Regions from separate parts of the Paenibacillus sp. SEL3 genome, predicted to be linked through region 1. Evidence: riboswitches for the same ligand, from Rfam matches in the RefSeq annotation. Region 1 holds a riboswitch; each other region holds the start of a gene.
The links. A riboswitch is a leader RNA that binds a small molecule or an ion and turns the genes downstream of it on or off. The one in region 1 is predicted to bind thiamine pyrophosphate.
Positions count from the first base shown of each region.

Region 2: it holds a riboswitch for thiamine pyrophosphate, as region 1 does, so the genes downstream of both, tenA (thiaminase II) here and ACYCS5_RS29070 (thiamine phosphate synthase) in region 1, are expected to answer to the same signal.
Region 3: it holds a riboswitch for thiamine pyrophosphate, as region 1 does, so the genes downstream of both, tenA (thiaminase II) here and ACYCS5_RS29070 (thiamine phosphate synthase) in region 1, are expected to answer to the same signal.
Region 4: it holds a riboswitch for thiamine pyrophosphate, as region 1 does, so the genes downstream of both, ACYCS5_RS17090 (ABC transporter substrate-binding protein) here and ACYCS5_RS29070 (thiamine phosphate synthase) in region 1, are expected to answer to the same signal.

Region 1 covers NZ_CM137725.1:6,461,512-6,469,175, reverse strand. The annotation lists gene ACYCS5_RS29100 (hypothetical protein) at 1-895, shown strand, start outside; gene ACYCS5_RS29095 (ABC transporter permease) at 946-1,425, shown strand; gene ACYCS5_RS29090 (hypothetical protein) at 1,467-1,862, shown strand; gene ACYCS5_RS29085 (hypothetical protein) at 1,864-2,418, shown strand; gene ACYCS5_RS29080 (hypothetical protein) at 2,405-3,394, shown strand; gene ACYCS5_RS29075 (ABC-F family ATP-binding cassette domain-containing protein) at 3,579-5,132, shown strand; TPP riboswitch at 5,253-5,361, shown strand; gene ACYCS5_RS29070 (thiamine phosphate synthase) at 5,627-6,220, shown strand; gene thiO (glycine oxidase ThiO) at 6,285-7,433, shown strand; gene thiS (sulfur carrier protein ThiS) at 7,430-7,633, shown strand; gene ACYCS5_RS29055 (thiazole synthase) at 7,636-7,664, shown strand, end outside.
Region 2 covers NZ_CM137725.1:1,183,325-1,190,988, forward strand. The annotation lists gene ACYCS5_RS05565 (glycosyltransferase) at 1-917, opposite strand, end outside; gene ACYCS5_RS05570 (NAD-dependent malic enzyme) at 1,316-3,037, shown strand; gene ACYCS5_RS05575 (AEC family transporter) at 3,111-4,064, shown strand; TPP riboswitch at 4,243-4,345, shown strand; gene tenA (thiaminase II) at 4,482-5,171, shown strand; gene thiM (hydroxyethylthiazole kinase) at 5,246-6,088, shown strand; gene thiD (bifunctional hydroxymethylpyrimidine kinase/phosphomethylpyrimidine kinase) at 6,085-6,915, shown strand; gene thiE (thiamine phosphate synthase) at 6,912-7,613, shown strand.
Region 3 covers NZ_CM137725.1:1,835,710-1,843,373, forward strand. The annotation lists gene ACYCS5_RS08545 (NAD-dependent malic enzyme) at 393-2,114, shown strand; gene ACYCS5_RS08550 (AEC family transporter) at 2,188-3,141, shown strand; TPP riboswitch at 3,320-3,422, shown strand; gene tenA (thiaminase II) at 3,559-4,248, shown strand; gene thiM (hydroxyethylthiazole kinase) at 4,323-5,165, shown strand; gene thiD (bifunctional hydroxymethylpyrimidine kinase/phosphomethylpyrimidine kinase) at 5,162-5,992, shown strand; gene thiE (thiamine phosphate synthase) at 5,989-6,690, shown strand; gene ACYCS5_RS08575 (XRE family transcriptional regulator) at 6,965-7,159, opposite strand; gene ACYCS5_RS08580 (aspartyl-phosphate phosphatase Spo0E family protein) at 7,224-7,385, opposite strand; gene ACYCS5_RS08585 (helix-turn-helix domain-containing protein) at 7,617-7,664, opposite strand, start outside.
Region 4 covers NZ_CM137725.1:3,697,517-3,705,180, reverse strand. The annotation lists gene ACYCS5_RS17100 (bifunctional 2',3'-cyclic-nucleotide 2'-phosphodiesterase/3'-nucleotidase) at 206-2,308, opposite strand; gene ACYCS5_RS17095 (pyridoxamine 5'-phosphate oxidase family protein) at 2,531-2,965, opposite strand; TPP riboswitch at 3,236-3,345, shown strand; gene ACYCS5_RS17090 (ABC transporter substrate-binding protein) at 3,539-4,582, shown strand; gene ACYCS5_RS17085 (MTH1187 family thiamine-binding protein) at 5,117-5,410, shown strand; gene ACYCS5_RS17080 (ABC transporter permease) at 5,407-6,183, shown strand; gene ACYCS5_RS17075 (ABC transporter ATP-binding protein) at 6,228-7,178, shown strand; gene ACYCS5_RS17070 (TatD family hydrolase) at 7,234-7,664, shown strand, end outside.

The DNA.
Region 1 (7,664 bases):
GGCTCTTTGTATTATAGGATTGGTGCTCAGTATCAGTACGATATTTTTTTTACATGAAGCTGAGAAAACGCATATCCTTCACGCACCAGTGCAATCGGGTCAAATGTTTGGACGTTTAAGTCCGGTGGAGCAAAAAGAAGGTTTGAAGCAGAGTGAGATTGATCGCAAAATCATGCATTCGCTGAACATGAGGTCAAACAGCACATACGAACAGACGTACGCTGCTTTAGAGCATAATGCTAATGGAACTGCTACTCCTGAACAGTTATCCACAAATACTTGGCGTATCCTCCAAAAGCTAAAAGATTGGGATGATGAATACATCAAGTGGTGGGAAGTGCTGATTAGTTTGATTGTTGGGTATGCAGCCTATCAAATGCCTATGCTTTTATTATATTTGCAACGAAAAATGCGTCGGTTGGATATGAGGCATGAGGTGTATCAATTTCAAACAGTTATTTCCATTTTACGGGTTATAGAACGAATGTCTGTTGAGGAAATATTGGAGTGGCTGAACAGATTTTCAGTTATATTCAAAAGACCTCTGCAAAAATGTTTGCTTCATTATGAACATGGGCCAGAGGCAGCTCTCGACTTGCTAAAAGAAGAAGCGCCTTTGCCGGAATTTCAACGTCTCGTGGATAAGCTTCATTTGTCTTTAGGTAAAATTACGATTCGAGAGGCCTTTGATGATTTGGAATCCCATATGTCCTACTATTTCGAACAAAGAAAACAGGAGTATGAAAAAATAATAGACAGTAAGGCTATCTGGGGAAGGATGATTGGTTTTGCCCCGATGTATGGTCTTATCTTTTTATATTTGGTGATTCCGTTGATCGGCATGAGCTTTGTTCAAATGGATAACTATTATGAACAAATACAAAAAATTCAGTAAGAAAGTTAACCTATGACTAATACAAAATAACAAGCTAGGAGAGAAAAATAATGAATAACGCATCAACAGCTTTAAAGGTAGCCGCTGGGATATTTTTGACCATCGCTCTAATTACGATTGTAGTTATACTGTTTATTTCAGCCCAGGAGGCGACTAAAACGGCACAAAACAATTTTGCTGATATCCAGACCGAATTGTCTCAAGCCTCTTTTACGGTATATGACGGAACAACGATTAGCGGTTCCCAGGTGACCAATGCGCTGCGGAAGTTTCAGGGGAAGGACCAATTCGGCATTCAGATTAAAACCGGTAAAAATATGGCAGGCCAGTGGTACGGTAATGCTCTGAACATTAGCTCAGACAGTGAACAGTATGGCGCCGTGAATGGCGGCAGTGATAAGACTGGGAAAATCACGAATACGCTTAATGAGAAAGAGAATGAATACGTAAATCCAAGCGGCAAATTTAAGGCTGAAATCGTCAAAGACAAATCGAACGTGGTACGTGGGTTGTTGTTTACCCAGTCTTAAGCACTACAGCAGAAGATAATAATTATAAAGGGGATAAGAGTATGTCTGATCACGCTTCAAGTATGCTGCGGCTTGGTGTGTCAGTTATTCTGTTCATAACCGCATGTGTAACGGCAGCAGACTTGTCCAGCCAGCTGGATGGTGCACTGGAATTAAGATCACAGCAAGAGGAGCATTCTGAAGGGCGAATAGCCCGTACTCCTGGGGTGGGGTTGCCGGAACGGATTAAAGGAACTCAGGTAATACAGGCAATTCGCATGAACTTACAGGAGGGGATTTCGATTCAAGTCGACGGGACAGAGTACGATGCGTATTCTGAACCGTTTGAGCCTGATGTATCTGCCCTGGATGCTTCCTCTTTATATTCCATGCACCCACAGCGTAATGGAAATGGGGACATAACCTCTGTACGTTTTGAGAAATTGGGGGAAGACTGAAGTGGTTCAAACAATATCGAAGCTGATGGGGGCGCTGCTCGCTGTATTGCTTTTGTACATCGTACCCGCAGCTCAAGCTGCTGAACGGCAGGATGATATATCCGGGTTAAATACATATCATTCAACTGTACGTTTTGTTGATATGGTAAGAACCAAAGGTTACATTACGCCCACGATGTATAACGATTTTATGCGTGATCTGGAATTGACAGGCAATACGTACGAAGTTGACTTGGAGCATATGCACAAAAAGTATGTACCGGACTATGCAGATGCCGCGAAGCCAGACAGTTTTCTGGGCAATTATGAAACTGCATATGATGGGTACTATAATCCGCAAATCTTGCCTGTACTGTTTCCTGACAACCAGCAGTCAAAATCAGATCAGACACGTCGGTATACCCTGATGGCCGGGGATTATTTTACGGTTCGGTTACATAATACGAATCGGACTCCTGCAGACTTGTACAAATCATGGCTTCTTGGTGGGGCAGATAGCGGCAAGCCGGCAGTTACAGCTTCTTACGGGGGCATGGTTCTGAATGAAGATTACTGATTTTGCAGTCATATTTATACTTTTGTTTTTGCCCTTTGGTGTAGTTAGTGACTTACGAGTGCAGAATCAGCGTGAAGTGCAGCAGCTAGAAATGAAATATACGTCGGCTCTCCGTACCGCAGTTCAGGCTGCAGGGGTTGTGCTCTCACAGAATGAACGTCAGGAACGCGAGGCCGGATACGGATCGGATAAGTTTTTTCGTGTAGATAAAGAAGCAGCGCTGAACACCTTCCTGCACACCCTTTTTCTTAATGTAGGCATTGATGGGGATATAGTAGCAGAACGTGCATTATTGGATTACATACCAGCCATTGTAATTCTGGATTATGACGGTTATTATGCGTTCACTTCAGAAGCCTATACAGATGAGCATGGACAAGTTGCTATTAGCCACAAATGGAGCGAAAAAAAGCCATATGCCTATGTTGATTCAGTAGGCAACAGTGTGGGGTTCACCTTGGATAATTATGTACACGCATACGATACGCGGAATCACAGGTGGGTGGAGGGCTTTCAAAAGGAACTTCAGGATCAGACCTCTATATCTTTACTGAATAATTCAGAAACTTTTGAGCAAATACGTCGTTCCACCATTGTTCGTAGCGTTCAAGAGGACCTGGCGCGAATTATTAATGTCCATAACGAAAAAGCAGCACGTAATGGCATAACTTATTCGTTCACGCTACCGATCATTCCGCAAGAGGAATGGTACAACACGGTAGATGACGTGGGTCTGATCGCGTTTATCCAAGGCATTCCGGTCGGAGACAGGTATTACAATAACTATGGATTTGGTGGTGGGAGAGTCGTTAGAAAGCAAGACATTATCGGTGGCATAGAACCAGATACTGGAATGAAATATTTTTATAGAGATTCATGTCCAGCTCCCTTTAAAGCGAGTGAACGTTTTACGGATGAAAAATCTGCAGCAGCTGCGGGATACTTTGAGTACAAATGTTATAATGGCTTAAAATAATCACTCTCGTGGGTGGTATTTCTTTTTTTAGGCAGATCCATATCAAAAAACCTTAAAATTCACTGTTTTCAATATTCCGATATGGTTGCAGAATGTGCTACAATAAAGCTTTGAAAGAAACGAAATGCATATGAAATAAGAACAGTCGGCAGGGCCGATGACAATAAGGAGCCAAAAACAGCTTATGAGTTTATTGACTGTAGAAAATGTATCCCACAACTTTGGGGACCGCGCATTATTTAAAAATGTTTCCTTTCGATTGCTTGCGGGGGAACGTGTAGGTTTGGTAGGAGCTAACGGTGTTGGTAAATCGACACTCATGAACATTCTCACTGGAAAATTGCTTAAGGATGAGGGGAAAGTGGAATGGACTCCACGTGTACGTTACGGCTATCTGGATCAACACACCAAGCTGACACCGGGAAAAACGGTACGTGATGTATTAAAAGACGCTTTTCTTCCTTTGTTGGAATTGGAAAAGGAAATGATGCAGATTACTGACAAAATGGGGGATGCTTCTCCTGAAGAGTTGGAAGTGTTGCTGGAACAGATGGGTGAAATTCAGGAGCAACTGGATATGGGGGATTTTTACCTCATTGATGTGAAGGTTGAAGAAATGGCGAATGGACTAGGTCTGTCGGCCATAGGACTGGATCGGGATGTATCTGCACTTAGCGGCGGGCAACGGACAAAGGTGCTTCTTGCCAAGTTACTGCTGGAAAAGCCGAATGTCCTGCTGTTGGATGAGCCTACCAACTATTTGGATGTAGAGCATATTGAATGGCTTACGCGCTATTTGAAGGATTATCCCTATGCTTTTATTCTTATTTCACATGATACTGAATTTATGAACCAGGTCGTTAATGTTATTTACCATCTTGAATTTGCCAAGATGACCCGTTATTCAGCTAACTATGAAAAGTTTCTTGAAATGGCGGATCTGAACAAAGCTCAGCATATTGATGCTTATGAGAAGCAACAGGACTTTATTAAGAAACAGGAAGATTTTATTCAGCGTAATAAAGCGCGTGCTTCTACCTCAGGCCGAGCAAAGAGCCGTGAAAAGCAGCTTGATCGGATCGAACGTATTGATAAGCCTGAAGAAGCCGCAAAACCAACCTTTCAATTCAAAGAGGCGCGTGCAAGCGGAAAGACGGTATTTGAGGGTATTGATTTTGAGATTGGTTATACACATGCCCTTTTGCCTAAAATGTCCATGACGATTGAACGTGGCGAAAAGATTGCAATTGTCGGCTACAATGGTGTCGGTAAATCGACATTGCTCAAAACCATATTGGGAAAAATTCCGCCAATCAGTGGAAAAACCTATCAAGGTGATTTTTTGCAGCCCGCTTATTTTGAGCAGGAAGTAAAGGCGGAGAAAATTACACCGATTGACGATGTGTGGAATGAATTTCCGCATTTGAATCAGCATGAAGTACGAGCGCATTTGGCTCGTTGCGGTTTGAAAAATGAGCATATCACGCGTCCACTATCAGCGCTTAGTGGTGGAGAACAGGCTAAAGTCCGTCTTTGCAAACTGTTAATGCGTGAAAGCAACTGGGTATTGTTCGATGAGCCTACCAACCACTTGGATGTTAAAGCAAAGGATGAGCTGAAACGTGCCTTGAAGGAATACAAAGGGACCGTATTGCTTGTATCTCACGAACCGGACTTTTACGAGGATTGGGTAACCAAAACGTGGAATGTGGAAGAGTGGTCAAGTAAAGTTAACTAAATCAACTAAATCAACTAAATCAACTAAATCAACTAAATCCAGTTCTAGCATATTTCACACGAAGTGGGGTTTGCAGAATTAGAAAAATATGCTAAGCTATCTTTAGCTTATACAATAAAATAGTCACACTAGGGGAGCCGCCCATGCGGCTGAGACGGAATAAATGGATTTCGGACCCTTTGCACCTGATCTGGGTTATGCCAGCGTAGGGAAGTGAGCGCCGTACAAACAAGGCAACACCATCTTTATTTTTGTTTGTGCGTGGGACGATACACGTATACGGATATCATGGTCCGTTCGATTATTGGACGTTCGTTAAACCACTTCCTTGGGGAAGTGGTTTTTTTGCGTTTCGTTCATTTTAAGTAGTTCGAGCTTCCGTAGACGATTCACATATAATCCCCTTTCATTCCTGCTGGTAGACGTGGCTGGCTAAGCTTAGATCCTTTAGTCCAATGTGAGGTGAAGACAAAATCGAATTACACGCAATTTCGATGGAAAAGGGCACTTTTGCACATGCCGCCCAAGTGGCTGCTGTGATTTGTCCGTATGTTCATTATGTACACGCACGTTTAAAACAGAATGGTGCCTCTGCATTGCTTTCTTTGACTCGCAGCCTGGTGGAGCAGGAAGTTCCTTTGCAACAAATTGTAGTAAATGATCGTGTGGATGTAGCTTTACTTACTTTGGTCAGAGCCGTTCAATTACCAGCTAATGGATTACCTGTTGTGGATGTGAAAAGCCTACTTCCAAAGGGTACACGCTGTGGAGTGTCTGTACATTCCTTGGAGGAGATGCAAATTGCTGAGCGGGCAGGAGCGGACTATGTACTTTATGGTCACGTATATGAGACCCATTGTAAGCCCGGTATTGTACCGCGGGGTTTAGCTCAGCTTGAACATATTTGCAGACTGTCAAACATTCCGGTGATTGCGCTAGGCGGCATACAACCGCATCATATCCCGGAGCTTTATAGGGCCGGAGCAAGCGGAATTGCGGTGATGTCTGGTATATGGGAGGCTGAGTCGCCCGTTGCAGCTGCAATGGAGTATAGGCGAATGGCAGACCTTGTAGTTCACAGCCTGTAGCGAGAAAACGAGAGTAGAGGCAAGCTGAAAGCAGAAGGGTTTATGGAGAGGAGATACGGAACAAATGCTAAAGATACACACAGAGGAAAGAGTGATTGGACACGCTGAATGCTTGGTCATAGGTGGAGGTGTCATAGGCAGTTCCATTGCTTATCATGTGGCCAAGGAGGGAAGAAGTACGATTATGCTGGAACGATTGATCCCGGGTGAGGGAGCCTCAGGAGCAGCGGTTGGAATGCTGGCAGCGGAAAGTGAAGAGTTCACCGACTCTGAGCTATCACGATTTGCTCGCATAAGTCGAGATGCATTCCCTGAGCTTGTCTGTGATCTAGAGCGTTTGTCAGGTATTTCGGTGGAATTCCGTACTGAAGGGTTTGTGACCCCTTTCCGTACGGAGACTGAAGGCCAAAAACGCTGGAAAGCTGCTAAAACGCGAGAGGGTGATTGTCCTATCTGGTGGGATGCGAAAGAATTGGCCCGACGAATTCCAGGTTTGGATGAACAAGCGATCGGGGCAATATATCGTTCAAAGGAGACACAAGTGGTTCCTGTCCAGCTTTGCCGTGCTTATGCAGGTGCTGCTGCGGTGCTGGGAGCAACGGTATGGTCTGGTACACAGGCAGAGCAACTGGTCATACAGGATGGTCGAATTTGCGGTGTCCGTACAGATAGTGGTTTTTTTTCCTGCGATCAGGTCATTATTGCCGGAGGCTTGGATAGCATGAAATTGCTAGCGCAGGTTGGGTTTGAATATCCACTTTATCCGGTCAAGGGCGAAGCGGTAGCGGTCTCCTTGAAGGATCACCCGTTAGAATATACCATTTATGCTGATGATATTTACCTCGTGCCTAAACAGAATAACGAGCTTTGGATTGGGGCAACGAGCCTTTCGCATCAATATGACGAAGAAGTAACCGTAGGAGGCTTGGAGGGGTTGCTGGCACGTGCCTCTGCCTGGCTGCCGCGCGTCCGTGAAGCTTCTTTTATACGCGCTTGGGCGGGCTTACGTCCGCAGGCTGTATCAGGTCATCCTTTTATAGGCATTGTTCCTGGGGTCGAGGGCGTATATGCTGCAGTCGGGCATTATCGTAACGGTGTCCTGCTGAGTGATGCTACCGGGCGTGCGATGGCAGCTATGCTTAATGGGGCTTGTGCAGCAGAACTTGGGATAAGTAGTTTTTCTTCTGAGCTCCTCAAGGAGAAAAGCTTATGAAGCTGACGATTAACGGCCAGAGCCTGACCTTTTCTAATCGAATCACTCATGTGAATCAATTGCTACATGAGCTTGATGTAAAGGTGAAAACCGTAGTGGTGGAGCTGAATCGGCATATATTGACCCGTGAAGATCATGATGAAGCGGTACTGAAAGATGGAGATTGCCTAGAGATTGTACATTTTGTGGGAGGCGGTTGATTATGTTAACCATTGGAAAAGCATCTTTTAC
Region 2 (7,664 bases), 1.3 Mb from region 1:
CGCTTCACTGCAACCGAACTCATCACTTTAAGCCCAGTCTGGGAATCCACCACACCTGTGGGTAAAAAAGGACGGGAAATAACCCGCTTACCAAAGCTGACAACGGATCGCAATAAAGATCGATTCTCGGCGGTCATATCCTTGGTTCCGATCACGACATCATAATAGCCCTGCTGAACAACATTAATCATTCTGGCAATATCCTCAATAAAAAAGGAGTCGTCCGCGTCCACAAATACGTAGTAATCCGCACCAATGGTCCGCATCCCTTCCAGATACGTCCCTGCCTTACGTGTATTGCGTCCCAATTCCCTTGTTTGAAGCAGCGGACTAAGATTCTGATTAATCCGGTTTACGGATAAGTCCGTTGCTGCCTCCAGCGCTTTAATCAAGGCATGGGTGCCATCGTGGCTGCCATCATCAATGAGATAAATCGAACCTTCAATAATATGGCTACGGATAAAGGCTTGCAGTCGTTCAGCAAAGGTTTTGACATGAACAAAACGTTGCTCTTCGTTATATACAGACAAGATAAATGCAATATGTTGGCTTTTGGTCGAATACTCGGGATAGAGCAAGCTTTGAATTTCCGAAAGTATTTCTTCGGTGTCATTGGCTTGCCAAAATAGCAGCCGCAAACGGCCTACTCCGGTGATTTGCACCATATGCTGATCACTGAACGGAAATGTTACATCCGTCACCAGTAACAATGGCATTTGCGGAAATTGGCTACGGATCTGATTGGCTTTCCGCACCGCTTGCCCCGGCTCCCTATAATCAATCAGGCAGCAACATGCGTTCTCGTAGACTGAAGCTGTCTCCGTGTCCTCGCACTGTATATACTGGTAAAAACAAATCACCTTGGGATAATCAATAGCCCTGTCGTTATCGCTAAAAATGGCTATAGGTCCCTGCACACAAACCTCTCCTTTTCCTCCGAATAGTTCTATTTTGTTGAAAAAGAATTAAAAATGTTTGTTTATAGGGATTAAATTAATGTCCAAATACTTCATATTTTCTTAACAAAATAGCTGACACTCCATGATATATAAGGGAATAAGAGAAGAAAAACTGATTTTTATATTTGATAAAAACAGAGTATTTAGACCTGGTTCACTAGAACCAAAATCCTTAGTATTAGTTTAGCGAATCCATATCGAAGGTTAGTCCTATTAGATCAACAGAAAGAAATGAATATGGTTATTTTGTCATAGAAAGATAGATGAATAAACCAGATTCGCATGTCTATACTATGGACAACATGTCATCTTTCGTCATGAATAATCATGAAAATGAAAAGAAAGAAGGTCTTTCTATGGAAGCTTTTTATGTCAATCGCGATGGGTCATTATCTACTCCATTGCGGGGAAAGGATGTGTTAGCAAATCCCCTTTTGAACAAAGGTGTCGCTTTTACAGAAGAAGAACGCAAAGAACTGGGTTTGGAAGGAATCCTTCCTCCCACCGTCCTTTCATTAGAGAAACAGAGCATACGAGCATATCAGCAATTTCTCGCACAACCTACCATGCTACGTAAAAATGCTTCTCTCAACGACCTCCACAACCGAAATGTCGTCCTCTACTATCGGCTACTAACCGATCATTTGAGTGAAATGCTGCCCGTAGTCTACACGCCGACCGTAGGAACTGCGATTCAAGAATACAGTCACGAGTACAACCGTCCTGGGGGCGTATATTTGTCGATAGATAATCCGAACGGTATTGGACAAGCATTCTATAATTCCGGTTTGAGCGGCGAGGATGTGGACCTGATCGTCGTAACGGATTCCGAAAGTATTTTGGGGATTGGGGACTGGGGTGTCGGGGGGATTAACATTGCTATTGGCAAACTTGCAGTGTATACGGCTGCGGCAGGCATTCATCCCGGGCGGGTGCTGCCCATTGTACTGGATGTAGGTACGAATAATGAAAAGTTGCTGAATGATCCACTGTACATCGGAAACCGCCATAAACGGGTTCGCGGAGAAGCCTATAACCAGTTTATTGATACTTTTATCAGCAAAACGTTAGCGCAATTCCCGAAGGCGCTTTTACATTGGGAAGATGTGGGTAGCGTAAATGCACGCCATATTATAGGAAAATACGGTCAAAGTATACTCACCTTCAACGATGATATACAAGGTACAGGAGCGGTGACCTTGGCTGCAATTCTTTCGGCGGTGGGTGTCACCAAGACTCCGCTGCGTGAGCAAAAGGTACTTGTCTTCGGCCCAGGAGCAGCAGGGGTCGGTAACGCTGACCAAATTCGGGGCGCTATGATCGAGGACGGCCTTTCCGCGGAAGATTCATTCCAGTCCTTTTGGGCCTTTGATTACCGTGGGCTGTTAACGGACGATATGGAAGATGTACTGGAATATCAGAAACCGTATGTACGTAAAAAAGAGGAAGTCAGCTCATGGACGCGGTCGGATGACGGCAAAATACCGCTGCTGGAGGTCATCCGTCAGGTGAAGCCTACCCTATTAATCGGAACTTCTGGAGTAGCAGGTGCCTTTTCTGAAGAGATCATCAAAGAGATGGCGAAGCATGTAGAACGCCCGATCATTATGCCCATGTCCAATCCTACAAATCTTGCAGAAGCTATACCTGAGGATCTAATACGGTGGACCGATGGCAAGGCATTAATTGCTACCGGAAGCCCTTTTGACCCCGTCACTTATAACGGTACGAAATTTGAAATTGGACAGGCGAACAATGCCTTTGTGTTCCCGGGACTGGGTCTGGGTGCGATTGTGGTTAAAGCCAAAAGGATTACCCCTGCGATGTTTACAGCCGCAGCAGATGCCGTTGCCAATGGCGTAGATTCGAATAAGCCTGGCGGTGCGTTGCTCCCTCATATCCAAAAATTACGTGATGTTTCGTACGTTGTTGCGGTTGCGGTAGCGAAAGCAGCGATTCAGGATCAGGTAGCTCAGGCACACATTTCAGATGTTGAACAAGCTATACGGGATGCAATGTGGAAACCGGAATATGTCAAGGTCAAAGCAGTGGAAAGCGTAATACATCACCCTCACTAATGCTCCATTTAGGAAAGGGATTGCCTTGTTCAGACAGGCAGAATACGTCAGTTCAAGCAAGGAGAATCAATCTATGAGTGTCGGACATATCTTGTACATTTTGGTGCCGATTTTTTTCGTTATTATTTTAGGGTGGTTAGCGGGGCATTACAAAAGCTTTGATGCCTCTTCCTCCAAGGCCTTAAATGCGCTCGTTACCAAATTTGCACTGCCTGCGCATCTATTCATCGGTATCACGACAACGGACAGGAAAGCACTCATCGAGCAATGGCCATTCCTGCTGGCACTGTTCATTGGCATTGTCGGCTTTTTTGCCGTTCTCCTTCTACTGTCCCGCTTTGCGGGGAAGCAGTCAGTGAAGGATGCCGCCATGTTTGCTTTGAACTCGGCACAGCCTACCTTTGCTTTTATGGGTATTCCTGTGCTTGGAGCCATCTACGGTTCCGCTGCTGTCGCCATTCCGATTGCGCTTACCGGGATCGTAGTCAATGCCGTCCTTGACCCGGCGGCTACCATTATAGCTACCGTAGCCAGCAGGAATTCAGGCAAAGAACGGAACGGTCACCTCGGAAGGTTAATCTGGGACTCCATTCTTCATGGATTAAAAGAACCGCTGGCGCTGGTTCCACTGATTGGTGTAATTTTGACCTTGTTCGGCTTCCATTCACCGGATTTGTTGAACAAATCGTTGAATCAAATCGGAGACATTACGTCCGGGGCCGCTTTATTCGCTGTCGGAGTGACCATTGGCGTACGCAACATTAGTTTTAGTGTAAGTGCCTTTGCCATCGCACTGTTAAAAACAATTGTACAGCCTTTATTAATGCTGCTGATCGCCTACCTATGCGGTCTGTCGTCTGCAGATACTGTGAAGGCAGTTCTGCTCGTTTCCTTCCCGGGTTCAGCAGTCGCTGCTATGATCGCCACCCGTTTTGAAAGCCTGGAATCAGAAACAGCCTCCTCCTTTGTCATCAGTGCTGTCATATCGCTCGTTACACTCCCAGTACTGATTTCTCTATTGGTATAAATGCTGATTATTTAGACATTGGAGCCTGCCGCGAATTCCTTCGTGTAGACGGAACTGATCTTCTCCAGCGCCTTTTTCCCTCTCGGAAGCGAACTTCAGCTCTGTCGTTTGGCCCTTGACCAGATAGACATGTTTGACATAGCGTATGAACGTATGTACAGTAATAGTCAAAAGAATAGAAGTCCACTAGGGGAGCCGCTATGGCTGAGACAAGAACGTATCTTGGACCCTTTGAACCTGATCTAGTTCGTACTAGCGTAGGAAAGTGGAGCCTTCGTATATAAGGTTTCAAGCGTTTTTTGCGTATTGGGCCTATTGTTGAAGCCGCTCCATTTTTCTGGGGCGGCTTTTTAGCGTTGTTCCGGAATTATATTCTTACAGGACTTCTTGCTCTTCAATTTTATGGAGGTGGCGAAATTGAGTTTTACACAAGAACTCCGTCGGCAGGCGGACGGCATTTTTCAAGCGATTTTTGAGCATCCCTTTGTGAGAGGTATTGCTGAAGGAAGTTTGACAAGGGGACAGCTGATTCACTATGTAAAACAGGACTTTGAATATTTGAACGCCTACATGCGGATATACGGCATCGCAATCTCCAAATGCACGAATCGGGAGGACATGGCTGTATTTAATGAACAAATCTCTTTTATTCTCCACAGCGAGGTTCACCCGCATCAAAATTTCTGTGCTGTCGCAGGGGTGACCTATGAAGAATTGCAGGGATATTCGCTCGCTCCGTCGGCTCATCACTATATCCGGCACATGCTGACGGTTGCGCATGAGGGCAACCTGGGCGAGATCTTGGCTGTGCTGCTGCCATGTATGTGGACGTATGCCGAGATTGGCCGCAGGCTGCTAGATGAAGTAAAGCCGGATAAGTCCCATCCGTTCTATGAATGGATGGGCTTCTATGGAGACCAGCTTGATGATACAACACTCAAGTTCCGAGAACGTGTAGATGCTTGGGCGGAAGGGGCAACGGCTGCTGAGCGGGAGCGGATGATTGAGCATTTTATACTGAGCTGCCAGCTGGAATATAAGTTCTGGGACATGGCTTATAAGCAGGAAGAATGGCCGGTCCAGATGCAGGCAGCGGTCTTGGAATAGTCAGCCTGTCAATTCGATGCGTGAAGTACGGTTAATGTCCTGTTGAACCACCAACTATAGAGAGGATAATCATGATGAGTACATGGGAAAAAAGTTATTCGGATCTCCTAACGAAGGTACAAAATAGCAAACCCCTCGTTCACAATATCACCAATGTGGTAGTCACCAACTTTACCGCCAACGGCCTGTATGCATTGGGAGCCTCCCCAGTGATGGCCTATGCACCCGAGGAAGTAGCAGATATGGCCAAAATAGCAGGCGCCGTCGTGTTAAACATCGGTACGCTGAACCGCGAACTGGTGGATGCCATGATCATTGCTGGACAATCGGCGAATGCACACGGTGTTCCGGTCCTGCTAGACCCGGTCGGTGCGGGAGCAACGAGCTTTAGAACTGAATCGGCACTGCGAATCCTGAGTAAAGTCAAAATCTCATTGGTACGGGGCAACGCAGCCGAAGTTGCCCATCTTGTCGGAGAAGCGCGTGAGATTAAAGGCGTAGATGCTGGTGACAGTGCTGACAGCGGCCATGTCGATCTGGCAATTCGGGCTGCTCGAGCGCTCAATACAATGGTTGTCATCACTGGAAAAGAAGACGTCATCACCGATGGGGCCGAAGCACGAATGATAAGCGGCGGAGACGCGCTGCTCACGAAGGTAACCGGAGCAGGCTGCCTGCTGACCTCTGTGTTAGGTGCCTTTGCAGCTGTTGAACCCAACCTGCTGCTCGCAGGTACAGCAGGCTTGGCATTTTACAGTGCAGCAGCTTCCCGAGCCGCAGCACGTACCGCAGAGCTAGGGCCAGGCAGCTTCCAGATTGCCTTTCTCGACGAGCTCGCCAAACTACATACTGGTTCGCTGGAGGGGCATGTCACTGTCCGTGAAGCCGGAACAACTACAGCAGGTGGTGCGCGATGACAGACACTCGTGTACCCAGAGCACTGACGATTGCCGGCTCGGACAGTGGCGGCGGGGCCGGAATTCAAGCCGATCTCAAAACCTTTCAAGAGCTTGGCGTATACGGCATGTCAGCTATTACGGCCATTACTGTACAGAACACCTTGGGGGTTCACGGCGTATATCCACTGCCACAGGAAGCAACAGCGGAACAGATCGAAGCTGTAGGATCAGATCTTGGAGTGGATGCCCTGAAGACTGGCATGCTGTTTAATGCGGGTATCATCCGTCTTGTGAGCGAGCAGATCCGAAAGTTCGGCTGGAAAAAAGTCGTCGTCGATCCCGTGATGATTGCCAAGGGAGGCGCTGAACTGCTGCAACTGGAGGCGGTGCAGGCTTTGAAGGACGAACTGCTCCCCTTGGCCCTGGTCGTTACACCAAATATTCCGGAGGCGGAAGCCCTGACAGGGATCAGCATCCGTACGATGGAGGATCGCCGCGAGGCTGCAAGACATATTAGCAGTATGGGATCAGAATTCGTTGTGATCAAGGGTGGCCACGCTGACGAGAGCGAGAGCAGCGGACAGATTGTTGACCTGCTCTTTGACGGAACCGCCTTTACAGAGCTGAGCGGCAAGCGAGTACGGACTGTCCATACACACGGAACTGGGTGCACCTTCTCGGCAGCGATTACCGCAGAATTAGGGAAAGGGATGTCTGTACCGGAGGCTATCTCGAATGGCAAAGCCTTCATCCAGGCGGCGATTGAGGAATCTTTGCAGCTTGGACAGGGACATGGGCCCACCAATCATTGGGCCTTCCGTCGTCGTCAGGAGATGCTTCTATGAGCGGCAGAATGTTGCCCGAGGTGATGCGCCGCCAGCTACAGATGTACCTGGTGCTTGGAAGCGTGAATTGCCTCGCGGAACCAGGCTGGGTCGTGCAGGAGGCTCTGGCTGGCGGTGCAACTATGGTCCAGTTCCGGGAAAAGGGCTATGGCGCGTTAACGGGCGTCCCTATGTTCGAACTTGCGCGCCAGCTACAGAACCTGTGCTGCGATGCTGGTGTCCCCTTCATCATCAATGACGATGTGGAGCTGGCTCTTGAACTCGACGCCGACGGTGTTCACATCGGTCAGGATGATGAATCCGCCGAAACCGTCCGCGAGCGAATCGGAAATCGAATTCTAGGCGTCTCTGCCCATACCATTGAGGAAGCACGTCGAGCCATTCTGCAAGGTGCTGATTATCTCGGCGTCGGGCCAATCTATCCTACCCTCTCGAAGGATGATGCCCATGCTGTACATGGGCCAGCAATTTTATATGAGATGCGTAAAGCGGGAATTGATGTGCCGATTGTTGGAATCGGAGGTATTACAGTCGACCGTGTTGAGGAAGTCGCACGTGCAGGTGCAGATGGTGTGGCGGTGATTTCAGCCGTGACACAGACAGAGCAGGTTAGAGGCGCGGTCAAGGAATTAAAGAAAAAGGTAGTGCTAGGCATCAAAAATCGAGAGATGTCCCAAAAATCATTTAATAAAAGATAAAGATGGATCATAGCAAATTGTTTCGATTGACTAAATAATTTCTCGTTTCAT
Region 3 (7,664 bases), 1.9 Mb from region 1:
CTCTCCTTTTCCTCCGAATAGTTCTATTTTGTTGAAAAAGAATTAAAAATGTTTGTTTATAGGGATTAAATTAATGTCCAAATACTTCATATTTTCTTAACAAAATAGCTGACACTCCATGATATATAAGGGAATAAGAGAAGAAAAACTGATTTTTATATTTGATAAAAACAGAGTATTTAGACCTGGTTCACTAGAACCAAAATCCTTAGTATTAGTTTAGCGAATCCATATCGAAGGTTAGTCCTATTAGATCAACAGAAAGAAATGAATATGGTTATTTTGTCATAGAAAGATAGATGAATAAACCAGATTCGCATGTCTATACTATGGACAACATGTCATCTTTCGTCATGAATAATCATGAAAATGAAAAGAAAGAAGGTCTTTCTATGGAAGCTTTTTATGTCAATCGCGATGGGTCATTATCTACTCCATTGCGGGGAAAGGATGTGTTAGCAAATCCCCTTTTGAACAAAGGTGTCGCTTTTACAGAAGAAGAACGCAAAGAACTGGGTTTGGAAGGAATCCTTCCTCCCACCGTCCTTTCATTAGAGAAACAGAGCATACGAGCATATCAGCAATTTCTCGCACAACCTACCATGCTACGTAAAAATGCTTCTCTCAACGACCTCCACAACCGAAATGTCGTCCTCTACTATCGGCTACTAACCGATCATTTGAGTGAAATGCTGCCCGTAGTCTACACGCCGACCGTAGGAACTGCGATTCAAGAATACAGTCACGAGTACAACCGTCCTGGGGGCGTATATTTGTCGATAGATAATCCGAACGGTATTGGACAAGCATTCTATAATTCCGGTTTGAGCGGCGAGGATGTGGACCTGATCGTCGTAACGGATTCCGAAAGTATTTTGGGGATTGGGGACTGGGGTGTCGGGGGGATTAACATTGCTATTGGCAAACTTGCAGTGTATACGGCTGCGGCAGGCATTCATCCCGGGCGGGTGCTGCCCATTGTACTGGATGTAGGTACGAATAATGAAAAGTTGCTGAATGATCCACTGTACATCGGAAACCGCCATAAACGGGTTCGCGGAGAAGCCTATAACCAGTTTATTGATACTTTTATCAGCAAAACGTTAGCGCAATTCCCGAAGGCGCTTTTACATTGGGAAGATGTGGGTAGCGTAAATGCACGCCATATTATAGGAAAATACGGTCAAAGTATACTCACCTTCAACGATGATATACAAGGTACAGGAGCGGTGACCTTGGCTGCAATTCTTTCGGCGGTGGGTGTCACCAAGACTCCGCTGCGTGAGCAAAAGGTACTTGTCTTCGGCCCAGGAGCAGCAGGGGTCGGTAACGCTGACCAAATTCGGGGCGCTATGATCGAGGACGGCCTTTCCGCGGAAGATTCATTCCAGTCCTTTTGGGCCTTTGATTACCGTGGGCTGTTAACGGACGATATGGAAGATGTACTGGAATATCAGAAACCGTATGTACGTAAAAAAGAGGAAGTCAGCTCATGGACGCGGTCGGATGACGGCAAAATACCGCTGCTGGAGGTCATCCGTCAGGTGAAGCCTACCCTATTAATCGGAACTTCTGGAGTAGCAGGTGCCTTTTCTGAAGAGATCATCAAAGAGATGGCGAAGCATGTAGAACGCCCGATCATTATGCCCATGTCCAATCCTACAAATCTTGCAGAAGCTATACCTGAGGATCTAATACGGTGGACCGATGGCAAGGCATTAATTGCTACCGGAAGCCCTTTTGACCCCGTCACTTATAACGGTACGAAATTTGAAATTGGACAGGCGAACAATGCCTTTGTGTTCCCGGGACTGGGTCTGGGTGCGATTGTGGTTAAAGCCAAAAGGATTACCCCTGCGATGTTTACAGCCGCAGCAGATGCCGTTGCCAATGGCGTAGATTCGAATAAGCCTGGCGGTGCGTTGCTCCCTCATATCCAAAAATTACGTGATGTTTCGTACGTTGTTGCGGTTGCGGTAGCGAAAGCAGCGATTCAGGATCAGGTAGCTCAGGCACACATTTCAGATGTTGAACAAGCTATACGGGATGCAATGTGGAAACCGGAATATGTCAAGGTCAAAGCAGTGGAAAGCGTAATACATCACCCTCACTAATGCTCCATTTAGGAAAGGGATTGCCTTGTTCAGACAGGCAGAATACGTCAGTTCAAGCAAGGAGAATCAATCTATGAGTGTCGGACATATCTTGTACATTTTGGTGCCGATTTTTTTCGTTATTATTTTAGGGTGGTTAGCGGGGCATTACAAAAGCTTTGATGCCTCTTCCTCCAAGGCCTTAAATGCGCTCGTTACCAAATTTGCACTGCCTGCGCATCTATTCATCGGTATCACGACAACGGACAGGAAAGCACTCATCGAGCAATGGCCATTCCTGCTGGCACTGTTCATTGGCATTGTCGGCTTTTTTGCCGTTCTCCTTCTACTGTCCCGCTTTGCGGGGAAGCAGTCAGTGAAGGATGCCGCCATGTTTGCTTTGAACTCGGCACAGCCTACCTTTGCTTTTATGGGTATTCCTGTGCTTGGAGCCATCTACGGTTCCGCTGCTGTCGCCATTCCGATTGCGCTTACCGGGATCGTAGTCAATGCCGTCCTTGACCCGGCGGCTACCATTATAGCTACCGTAGCCAGCAGGAATTCAGGCAAAGAACGGAACGGTCACCTCGGAAGGTTAATCTGGGACTCCATTCTTCATGGATTAAAAGAACCGCTGGCGCTGGTTCCACTGATTGGTGTAATTTTGACCTTGTTCGGCTTCCATTCACCGGATTTGTTGAACAAATCGTTGAATCAAATCGGAGACATTACGTCCGGGGCCGCTTTATTCGCTGTCGGAGTGACCATTGGCGTACGCAACATTAGTTTTAGTGTAAGTGCCTTTGCCATCGCACTGTTAAAAACAATTGTACAGCCTTTATTAATGCTGCTGATCGCCTACCTATGCGGTCTGTCGTCTGCAGATACTGTGAAGGCAGTTCTGCTCGTTTCCTTCCCGGGTTCAGCAGTCGCTGCTATGATCGCCACCCGTTTTGAAAGCCTGGAATCAGAAACAGCCTCCTCCTTTGTCATCAGTGCTGTCATATCGCTCGTTACACTCCCAGTACTGATTTCTCTATTGGTATAAATGCTGATTATTTAGACATTGGAGCCTGCCGCGAATTCCTTCGTGTAGACGGAACTGATCTTCTCCAGCGCCTTTTTCCCTCTCGGAAGCGAACTTCAGCTCTGTCGTTTGGCCCTTGACCAGATAGACATGTTTGACATAGCGTATGAACGTATGTACAGTAATAGTCAAAAGAATAGAAGTCCACTAGGGGAGCCGCTATGGCTGAGACAAGAACGTATCTTGGACCCTTTGAACCTGATCTAGTTCGTACTAGCGTAGGAAAGTGGAGCCTTCGTATATAAGGTTTCAAGCGTTTTTTGCGTATTGGGCCTATTGTTGAAGCCGCTCCATTTTTCTGGGGCGGCTTTTTAGCGTTGTTCCGGAATTATATTCTTACAGGACTTCTTGCTCTTCAATTTTATGGAGGTGGCGAAATTGAGTTTTACACAAGAACTCCGTCGGCAGGCGGACGGCATTTTTCAAGCGATTTTTGAGCATCCCTTTGTGAGAGGTATTGCTGAAGGAAGTTTGACAAGGGGACAGCTGATTCACTATGTAAAACAGGACTTTGAATATTTGAACGCCTACATGCGGATATACGGCATCGCAATCTCCAAATGCACGAATCGGGAGGACATGGCTGTATTTAATGAACAAATCTCTTTTATTCTCCACAGCGAGGTTCACCCGCATCAAAATTTCTGTGCTGTCGCAGGGGTGACCTATGAAGAATTGCAGGGATATTCGCTCGCTCCGTCGGCTCATCACTATATCCGGCACATGCTGACGGTTGCGCATGAGGGCAACCTGGGCGAGATCTTGGCTGTGCTGCTGCCATGTATGTGGACGTATGCCGAGATTGGCCGCAGGCTGCTAGATGAAGTAAAGCCGGATAAGTCCCATCCGTTCTATGAATGGATGGGCTTCTATGGAGACCAGCTTGATGATACAACACTCAAGTTCCGAGAACGTGTAGATGCTTGGGCGGAAGGGGCAACGGCTGCTGAGCGGGAGCGGATGATTGAGCATTTTATACTGAGCTGCCAGCTGGAATATAAGTTCTGGGACATGGCTTATAAGCAGGAAGAATGGCCGGTCCAGATGCAGGCAGCGGTCTTGGAATAGTCAGCCTGTCAATTCGATGCGTGAAGTACGGTTAATGTCCTGTTGAACCACCAACTATAGAGAGGATAATCATGATGAGTACATGGGAAAAAAGTTATTCGGATCTCCTAACGAAGGTACAAAATAGCAAACCCCTCGTTCACAATATCACCAATGTGGTAGTCACCAACTTTACCGCCAACGGCCTGTATGCATTGGGAGCCTCCCCAGTGATGGCCTATGCACCCGAGGAAGTAGCAGATATGGCCAAAATAGCAGGCGCCGTCGTGTTAAACATCGGTACGCTGAACCGCGAACTGGTGGATGCCATGATCATTGCTGGACAATCGGCGAATGCACACGGTGTTCCGGTCCTGCTAGACCCGGTCGGTGCGGGAGCAACGAGCTTTAGAACTGAATCGGCACTGCGAATCCTGAGTAAAGTCAAAATCTCATTGGTACGGGGCAACGCAGCCGAAGTTGCCCATCTTGTCGGAGAAGCGCGTGAGATTAAAGGCGTAGATGCTGGTGACAGTGCTGACAGCGGCCATGTCGATCTGGCAATTCGGGCTGCTCGAGCGCTCAATACAATGGTTGTCATCACTGGAAAAGAAGACGTCATCACCGATGGGGCCGAAGCACGAATGATAAGCGGCGGAGACGCGCTGCTCACGAAGGTAACCGGAGCAGGCTGCCTGCTGACCTCTGTGTTAGGTGCCTTTGCAGCTGTTGAACCCAACCTGCTGCTCGCAGGTACAGCAGGCTTGGCATTTTACAGTGCAGCAGCTTCCCGAGCCGCAGCACGTACCGCAGAGCTAGGGCCAGGCAGCTTCCAGATTGCCTTTCTCGACGAGCTCGCCAAACTACATACTGGTTCGCTGGAGGGGCATGTCACTGTCCGTGAAGCCGGAACAACTACAGCAGGTGGTGCGCGATGACAGACACTCGTGTACCCAGAGCACTGACGATTGCCGGCTCGGACAGTGGCGGCGGGGCCGGAATTCAAGCCGATCTCAAAACCTTTCAAGAGCTTGGCGTATACGGCATGTCAGCTATTACGGCCATTACTGTACAGAACACCTTGGGGGTTCACGGCGTATATCCACTGCCACAGGAAGCAACAGCGGAACAGATCGAAGCTGTAGGATCAGATCTTGGAGTGGATGCCCTGAAGACTGGCATGCTGTTTAATGCGGGTATCATCCGTCTTGTGAGCGAGCAGATCCGAAAGTTCGGCTGGAAAAAAGTCGTCGTCGATCCCGTGATGATTGCCAAGGGAGGCGCTGAACTGCTGCAACTGGAGGCGGTGCAGGCTTTGAAGGACGAACTGCTCCCCTTGGCCCTGGTCGTTACACCAAATATTCCGGAGGCGGAAGCCCTGACAGGGATCAGCATCCGTACGATGGAGGATCGCCGCGAGGCTGCAAGACATATTAGCAGTATGGGATCAGAATTCGTTGTGATCAAGGGTGGCCACGCTGACGAGAGCGAGAGCAGCGGACAGATTGTTGACCTGCTCTTTGACGGAACCGCCTTTACAGAGCTGAGCGGCAAGCGAGTACGGACTGTCCATACACACGGAACTGGGTGCACCTTCTCGGCAGCGATTACCGCAGAATTAGGGAAAGGGATGTCTGTACCGGAGGCTATCTCGAATGGCAAAGCCTTCATCCAGGCGGCGATTGAGGAATCTTTGCAGCTTGGACAGGGACATGGGCCCACCAATCATTGGGCCTTCCGTCGTCGTCAGGAGATGCTTCTATGAGCGGCAGAATGTTGCCCGAGGTGATGCGCCGCCAGCTACAGATGTACCTGGTGCTTGGAAGCGTGAATTGCCTCGCGGAACCAGGCTGGGTCGTGCAGGAGGCTCTGGCTGGCGGTGCAACTATGGTCCAGTTCCGGGAAAAGGGCTATGGCGCGTTAACGGGCGTCCCTATGTTCGAACTTGCGCGCCAGCTACAGAACCTGTGCTGCGATGCTGGTGTCCCCTTCATCATCAATGACGATGTGGAGCTGGCTCTTGAACTCGACGCCGACGGTGTTCACATCGGTCAGGATGATGAATCCGCCGAAACCGTCCGCGAGCGAATCGGAAATCGAATTCTAGGCGTCTCTGCCCATACCATTGAGGAAGCACGTCGAGCCATTCTGCAAGGTGCTGATTATCTCGGCGTCGGGCCAATCTATCCTACCCTCTCGAAGGATGATGCCCATGCTGTACATGGGCCAGCAATTTTATATGAGATGCGTAAAGCGGGAATTGATGTGCCGATTGTTGGAATCGGAGGTATTACAGTCGACCGTGTTGAGGAAGTCGCACGTGCAGGTGCAGATGGTGTGGCGGTGATTTCAGCCGTGACACAGACAGAGCAGGTTAGAGGCGCGGTCAAGGAATTAAAGAAAAAGGTAGTGCTAGGCATCAAAAATCGAGAGATGTCCCAAAAATCATTTAATAAAAGATAAAGATGGATCATAGCAAATTGTTTCGATTGACTAAATAATTTCTCGTTTCATACCCAGCAGAAGACGATCTGATTAATCAGATCGTCTTCTTAGGTTGTCGAGACTTTATATAAGACCAGTATTATAACCGATACGATCGTAGAACTGATTATGTTTATGATCTTATTCGGAATTATCCTATTTTTATTTATCTCAAAAGAAACACGATGGCATAAGTCGCTTTTAATTAATACTTATGTTCAGACAGAGTCGTTTCAAAAATAGAAATAATACATTATTCTTCAATTCCGAGCAATTCGGATACTTTTTTTCTGTATCTTGTAGCCTTGCGTGTCCCATGAATGAGATTTGACAATCTGGAAGCTGGAATATGATATGTACTACAAAAAGTTTTCTGATCCATTCTTTTCTCGAGCAGTTTTTGCTTGATCTCCCATCCAAAAGGGGTTACAGAATTTCGATGATTCAACATCACTACCTCCAAGTTTTAGTTTTTGGAATCATGTATTACGCAACATGTAATACACCAGAGCTTAATGATTCGATCTGCATGTTTGGTAATGATTCAACAGGTAATCCAACCTTTTAGATTGCTCAATTACTTTGGGGTGTGTTAAAAATCCATACTTTTTCTGGACTTGGTACAGTTTCCTCCTAGCTCTCTCGACACGAAGTAAAGTCACACCTTGGTTCATCAGTATGATCCCCTCCTCTATGTCACATTTTAGAATAAAAAGACGTTTTTTGGTTTTTCGGATGATGCGCCTAACAAAAAGAGAATATCACAAAAGTTTTCATAAATAAGGGCGTCCCTAAATCTATGCAAAAAACCTCCGTTTCCACTAATAAAGTGGAGCAGAGGCTCTAGTTTCTATTAATAATATTTACATACAGGATCTTAATCCTACATGAATAAAAGGATACTACTACCAATAATAAAACGTTCTTTCTCTTTGCCCTTCGCTCACTAAACT
Region 4 (7,664 bases), 2.8 Mb from region 1:
AGTACTATATAATTACGTTTTTTTACAAAAAAGCAGCTTTTTTTAACGATAACTTAGGACTTAAGTACATATTCGACAAAAACAAAACCTTTTTACACTCATAATAATTCGGGGCTGTTTTTTGATATTAAAAAAAGCAGCAAATCTCTTGGTTAAAGAGACTTGCTGCTTCATTCTGATATTAAACGAAAACTAAAATTCGAAGTTATTTGGATGCCTTTGGCTTTGTTGTTTTAGCTGGTTTAACAACCGCCGGTTTGGTCGTTTTAACAGCTGGCTTTGCTGTTGCTTTCGCGGGAGCCACAGCTTCCTTTACAGAAGTCGTTGCTGTACTAGGCTTAGCGCCAGCTTTTAAGCTGTATTTGGCAAAACCGTCTGCCGCGCTGCTCAAGTATGAAATTTGTTGATTGCCTGCCAGCACGTCTTTGGCATCAGGAGAGGACTCGAAAGTAACCTTTGCCTGACCAAAAGAAGCAATAGACCAGTTGCCATCCGCCGATGGATTAATCGTTCCGTTCGTACGGATATAGTCAACAACGACTTGACGACTTTCATCCGGTGCTGCCATCACAATTCGTTTGCCATCTGGGTTGGCCAGTTTGGATGAGGAAGCACGATAGTTATTGGTGGCTACGATAAATTTCTGTGCAGGATCTATAGCCTTTCCATTGTATTGCAGATCCTTGATACGATGCGCTGAAGAATCAATAATAGTTCCCTTGGCATCATACCGTGCAGGCTGCGTTACATCAATCTGATAATTCACACCGTCAATGACATCGAAATTGTAGGTTGGGAAATCTTTGTTGATCAGCGATTGCTCCTCAGTTTGCTTTGGATCAATACGGTTGAACTGACCCGCAGACCACTCCAGCCATTCCTGAATTTCAGCACCGGTCACTTCTACAGCATGAACCGTGTTCGGGTACACATACAGGTCGGACACGTTTTTAATCGCTACCGTACCTTCAGGAATATCAGTGTAATACTCGGCTCCGTTTCGACCGCCGGCCTTGAATGGAGCGCCTGCCGACAATACTGGAAGTTTTTCGTATTCAGTTCCTTTGAGATGGTTTTGAACATACCATTTCTGTGCATTCGTCACAATTTGAATGGAAGGGTCGTCCTGCACTAATGCAAAATAACTGGTAATTGGCGCCGTCGTTGTTCCTACAGGCTGGCGAATATAATCCAGCGTTCCTTGATGCTCTTCTTTGACCGCATCAATCAGTTTAAATTCAGGGATAAACTGCACAGTCTGATTAGTGGTGCTCACAACCGGACGCACTTGAGATTGAGAGTTAGTCACGTTCCACTCGCGATTTTTCTTTTCTAGGCTCAGGTCAATGATACCCAGATCCTTGCCCCATGAGGAAGCTTCCACGGCTGGTACCCCATTAATGGTTCCCTTATCCAGATCTACACCCTTCATATCTTTAAAATCAGGGCCAGGGAAAGATTTATGAGCATGCCCAAACAGAATAGCGTTAATTCCGTCCACCTGGCTCAAATACTTAACGGCATTCTCCATCAGTGGCGTTTGTGGCACATCCTCATAACCGGTATGCGCAAGCACGACAATAATGTCAGCACCTTCCGTCTTCATTTGAGGAATAAACTTTTTCGCCGTTTCCACAATATCCTTCGTAACGACTTTATCCTTCAAATTGGCTTCATCCCACTGCATAATTTGAGGTGTGACCAGACCGATCACACCCACTCTGAGTGTATGCTCTTCGCCCTTCTCGTCCGTTACTGTTTTATCAAGAATCTGATAAGGGGTAAAATAATTCTTAGTAGCTTGGCCCCCTTTATCAACATAAACGTTCGCATTTACATAAGGAAAATCAGCTCCCTTGAGCGATTTGTCCAGAAAGTCGAGACCGTAGTTGAATTCATGGTTGCCCACTGTAGCTGCATCATAGCCCATCAGGTTCATCATCTTGTAGACCGGATGGACACCGCCTTCTTTCTCAAAGGTTTTGTTGCGGGCCATATAATCGCCTAATGGGTTGCCCTGCAGCAAATCACCATTATCGAACAGCATACTGTTTCTTGTTTCACTACGTGCCTTCTGGATCAAGCTAGCTGTACTAACCAAGCCATACTCGTTGGTTTCTTTGTCCGAATAGTAATCGTAGTTCATCAGGGACGCATGGATATCCGTTGTTTCCATGATCCGCAAATTCACCGTAGCGCTATCACGAGAATCACTAGCTGCCCAGGATGGAGCGGCTGAAAACACCAGCATGCTACAAGCTACAACTGCTGCTGTAAACCCTTTAAACCAATTTTTACGTAATAACAAAATATACCCCTCCTCATTAAGGTGTATGCCTCATATACATACTTTTGCACATATATGTAAGCCTTGAACTCACCATTTCTATTTTAATCCAACGCCAGACAAAAGAGTAGTCATTTACTTAAAATTATTTATGAAAAAATAATTAATTTTCTCAAACATAAAAAAACCAGCAAACCTCCTGAAAAAATTGGAGATTTACTGGCTTATCCATTTATATTCGTATTATTTCTTCCACACCTGGCGCTCCGTTTGCTGACCCACATACTCAATGCGAGTCGGATTCACGTCCAGAATGACATAATCGGGATCGTCCGGTCCGGAAAACCACTCCTTCAAGGAGTCGTTCCACACTTGTTTGCGTAGCCCCTCATCAGCTGTAATTTGGACGGTAGCCTCCACTTCAACAACTTCCTTCGTACCGCCAACCTCATAACCCAGCAGCAGATAAGCATTCGGATTGTCCTTTAGCTCATCCACTTTATGCGTTTTGCGATCTGTCGCCAGATGAATGTTCATTCCATCGTTAAAAAGGGCCATATAGCGTACTTTCGGTTTGCCACCCTCTACCGTACCTAACGAACAAAATTTGTTGTTATCCAAAGCCTTCACAATGGCTTGTTCCAGTTGGTTGCGATCCAATGTTTCCGTTTTACCCACAGTACAACAACTCCTTTTCACGAATTAGAATTCTCTACGGCCATGCCATTGGGCACCAGCCCATCTGAACCTACCTGCGCAGCTGTTCTGAAAATAACATGACCGGATCGAATCGGATTGATTCATACTCATTTTCAGATCAAAGCTCACAGTAAAAGTGTACCCTGTCGTTCGGCAAATGAACCGTTATCTCTCCCTTCATGCTGGACAGACCCGCATTCAAAGCATATAATCGTCGTAGTAAACCCGAATAAATGAACCCATTAAACCATACAATGCCAGGGGTGCTGGAATCGGCCGGCTGAGAGTGTGTCCCAAGACACTGACCCTTACAACCTGATCTGGGTAATGCCAGCGTAGGAATGCTTAAGCAAGATGTGCCTTCTTTACATAGGACCATCCCTTACTTTGGTATATACAAGCGCAAGCGTCCCGGAAACTCGGGGCGCTTTTTTGTTGAGGATTAAGTTGTTGGAAAGATCGCGTCCGGCAGATGTTATTTTTATGAAAATGGGAAACTTAAGCTGTCTGATTGGATGGATAACGGGTAATCAAAAGGAGAGAACACTAACGATGAAGCGCATGAAAATATTAAGCCTGGGACTGATCAGTCTGTGGCTCATGGCCCTGACCCTGACCGCTTGCGGTGGAAGTCCCCCTACATCCCAAGAAGCAGCTTCCGCTACCGACACTCAAACGTCTACTCCGGCAAAGGGGCTCAAAGATGTTAAAATCGTGCTCGACTGGACACCCAATACGAATCATACGGGACTCTATGTCGCCAAGGACAAAGGATTTTACGAAAAAGCAGGTTTGAATGTCCAAATTGTTCAACCTGGTTCAGGCGGAGCCGATCAAATGGTTGCTTCTAATGCTGCACCTTTTGGTATCAGCTACCAAGAAGGCGTCACACAGGCTCGCACGCAAGGTGTGCCGCTTGTATCCATCGCTGCGGTGATTCAGCATAATACCTCAGGCTTCGCAGCCCCGGTAGATCGCGGAATTAAAAGCCCGAAAGATTTTGAAGGTAAAAAATACGGCGGTTGGGGCTCTCCCGTAGAAGAAGCGGTCATGAAATCCATCATGGATTCAGACAAAGGCGATGTGAGCAAAGTGAAGATCGTCAACATGGGCAATGCAGACTATTTTACAGCCGTGAAGCGGGATATCGACTTTGCCTGGATTTTCTACGCATGGACCGGAATCGAGGCCCAACTTCGAGATGAGCCATTGGATATGCTGTATGTAAAAGATTATTCCAAAAGCCTCGACTACTATACGCCTGTAATTGTGAGCAACGAACAAACGATAAAAAATGATCCCGAGCTGGTTAAAGCGTTCATGGATGCTACCGCACAAGGCTATGAATACACTATCGCTCATCCGGAAGAAGCCGCAGACATTTTAAGCAAAGCTGTACCGGAGCTGGATAAAAAACTGGTACTTGCCAGCCAAAAATGGCTGAGCCCGCGTTATCAGGACGATGCCGCACAATGGGGTGTGCAAAAAGCGGAGGTATGGCAAAACTATTCGGACTGGATGTACGAACGCAAGCTGCTCAGCAAGCCTTTGGAAGTCGATAAGGCCTTCACAAACAACTTCTTGCCCAAGCGCTGACCATTTGTTAAAACGCTAAATAAGACTGAACTAGAGAAGTGAACGAAGCCCTACTACGCAGTCGGATGGTGCTTCCCATCGCTGTTGTACCCAGATTTCTTAATAAAAACTTATGATTAGTGTAGAAATCCGGGGAGGTTATGCTTCCGAAGCGAGCTTTCCTACGGAAAGCTTTTAAAGCGAACGCTAACGCTTGTACAGCACCATTCCGCCCACTTCGTTCTCGTTCCACTTGGTTTATTCTTTAGTCTCATAGTATCTAAAGCGCAAAAACAGATGCGCTTGTGTGTAAAAATGCCACACAACCTATCAAAAATTAAAGTGCTTTTAAGGCGGTTGGCAGCGTAGCGGTTCATTTGAATCTAGAGAAGCGTAGCGCTCGCCTTTGCCGTGGGATTCTTACCTTTTAAAATTTATTCAAAGAATCCCATGGCAACAGCGATCGTAAGATCAAATGAAACGCGAAGCGGTCTCCCCGCCTTAAACCACCCTATTTTCTCTAAAACACTTCAAATGAAGGACAGGTGAATTTGCATGGCTAATACACTGCTCAGTATTCAAGTAATCCCTAAAACTCCTAATAACGAGGACTCTTACCCGTATGTAGATAAGGCGATTGAGGTCATTCAGCGCTCCGGTGTCAAACATCAGGTGAACCCATTGGATACGACCATGGAGGGCGAGCTCGACGAGTTGCTGAAAGTGGTTAAAGAAATGCATGAGGCTTTGACGGAAGCGGGCAGTCCCAGCGTCATTTCACAGATCAAAATCGCACATAACCCACAAGGCATCAGCATGAACAAGCTGACCGAGAAATATCGCCCATGAATCCGAAAGGCAAGAACGCATCCTGGTGGAAAAGCGTATGGCCGCCCCTTGTGGCGGTCCTCTTCTTTTTAGCAGCCTGGCAGGGGGCGGTTTCCTATTTACATATTGAATCCTGGCTACTGCCAGCTCCATCCCTCATCGTACAGGAGGGCATGGCCCAGACGGCGCTGCTTGGTGCCCATACATGGGCTACAATTCGCCTGACACTTGTGGGATTCGCTATAGGGACAGCAACGGGACTGTTGATCGCCATCGTTCTTCATACCATTCCTTTTCTCAAATCCGCCCTGTATCCGCTGCTTATCCTGAGCCAAAACATTCCGATCATCGCCCTGGGGCCGCTGCTCATGGTGTGGTTTGGTTTTGGCATGCTGCCCAAGCTGATGGTCATTACCTTAGTATGCTTTTTTCCCGTGGCTGTAGCGACCATGGACGGGCTGACACGGACGGACCGTATGATGATGAACTATATGCAGATGTCGGGTGCCGGTCGCATGGCTATTTTTATGAAGCTGGAGTTGCCACACTCGTTGCCGCAAGTATTCTCCGGCATCAAGATTGCTGCCACCTACAGTGTGATGGGCGCAATTATTGCCGAATGGATTGGTGCGAGCGAAGGAATCGGATATTATATGCTGCTGCAAAAATCGGCCTATCGCACGGACCTCATTTTTGCCGCCATCGGCATCATTGTCGCGCTCAGTTTACTGATGTTTGTCATCATAGTACTACTGGAAAAATGGCTGGTTCGCTGGAAACCGGATCAGGAATAGCTTCCTCCTTGAATTAAATACAGCAAAGAAAGGACGTGGCACATATGAGTCTGCATCCGACTGACTTATCATCACACAACGTGGCTAATGAACAACGAGCCGGGGACCAGCAGAGTCCTTCGACTGCCCCTTCTGCTCTGGAATTGGACGGGATCAGCCTCGCCTTCCGCGAAAAGCGAAGCTTACTGCCCGTGCTGCAGGATGTATCCCTCACAGTCAAGCCGGGAGAATTCGTTTCTCTCATCGGTCCGTCAGGCAGCGGCAAAAGTACGCTGTTTCACATCATCGGCGGGCTACTCAAACCACAGCAGGGACGTATCCGTATGCACGGACGAGACATGACTGGTGAACGTGGGCATATCAGCTATATGCCACAGCAGCCCGCCCTTTTCCCGTGGCGCACCACGCTGGATAATGTACTGCTTGGGCAGGAAAATGCTCCACGTAAAAATACAGCAGTCCCCCCTCAGTACGCCAGTGAACGCGAACGTCGCAAAGAAGCCCTGCAATGGCTCGAGCAGGTTGGACTAGGCAAATTCGCCAAGGCGTATCCACATACGCTGTCTGGTGGAATGCAACAGCGTGCAGCCTTTCTTCGCGCACTGCTCAGCCCGCAGGAATTAATGCTGCTGGATGAGCCGTTCAGCGCACTCGACGCGCTGACACGTGCAGATATGCAGCAATGGTTACTGCGGATGTGGGAGAAGAACCGCCGCTCTGTGCTGTTCATTACCCACAGCATTGAAGAAGCGCTGCTGCTCTCCGACCGCATTTATGTGCTGTCAGCGCGACCTGCTTCGGTGGTGCATGTCGTAGATGTCCCTTTTCCCCGCCCGCGTAGGGAAGAAATCACCCTCGATCCTCTCTTTATTGAATGGAAGCGAACCATGACCGGCTGGATGCGTGAGGAAAAGTACAAACTGGACGGCGACATGGACAATGCTCAGAGCGTTCACAAGAATATCCCGGAAGATGAATTGAATCGGCATGAGTGACGTAAAAGTTCGATGTGCATCGAAATGGAACAGCCAAACAAAGCTAGGCTTGGATTTGACCACAACAAGACCCGCTCCATTAATCGACGCGCACATTCATGTAGACAGCTACCCGCCCGAACAACAGAAGCTATTGCTCGCTTCACTTGCTGATAGCAGCGTCCAAGCTGTGATAGCCGTGTCGATGCATCTGGACTCCAGCCGAGCCAATCTACGGTTAGCCGAGCGTTACCCTGGGCTAGTACGGCCAGCCTTTGGCTTTCATCCCGAACAGGCCCTTCCACCGCAAGCTGAGCTTGACCTCTTGTTCGACTGGATGGACGAACATGTACAGCAGATGGTCGCCGTGGGTGAAGTCGGCTTACCCTATTACAATCGGCTAGAAGCCTCGCAGAGCGGAACTCCTTTTGACCTCGCTCCCTACATAGTGCTACTGGAGCGTTTCATCCAGTTTGCAAGCAAGCATAGCAAGCCCATTGTCCTGCA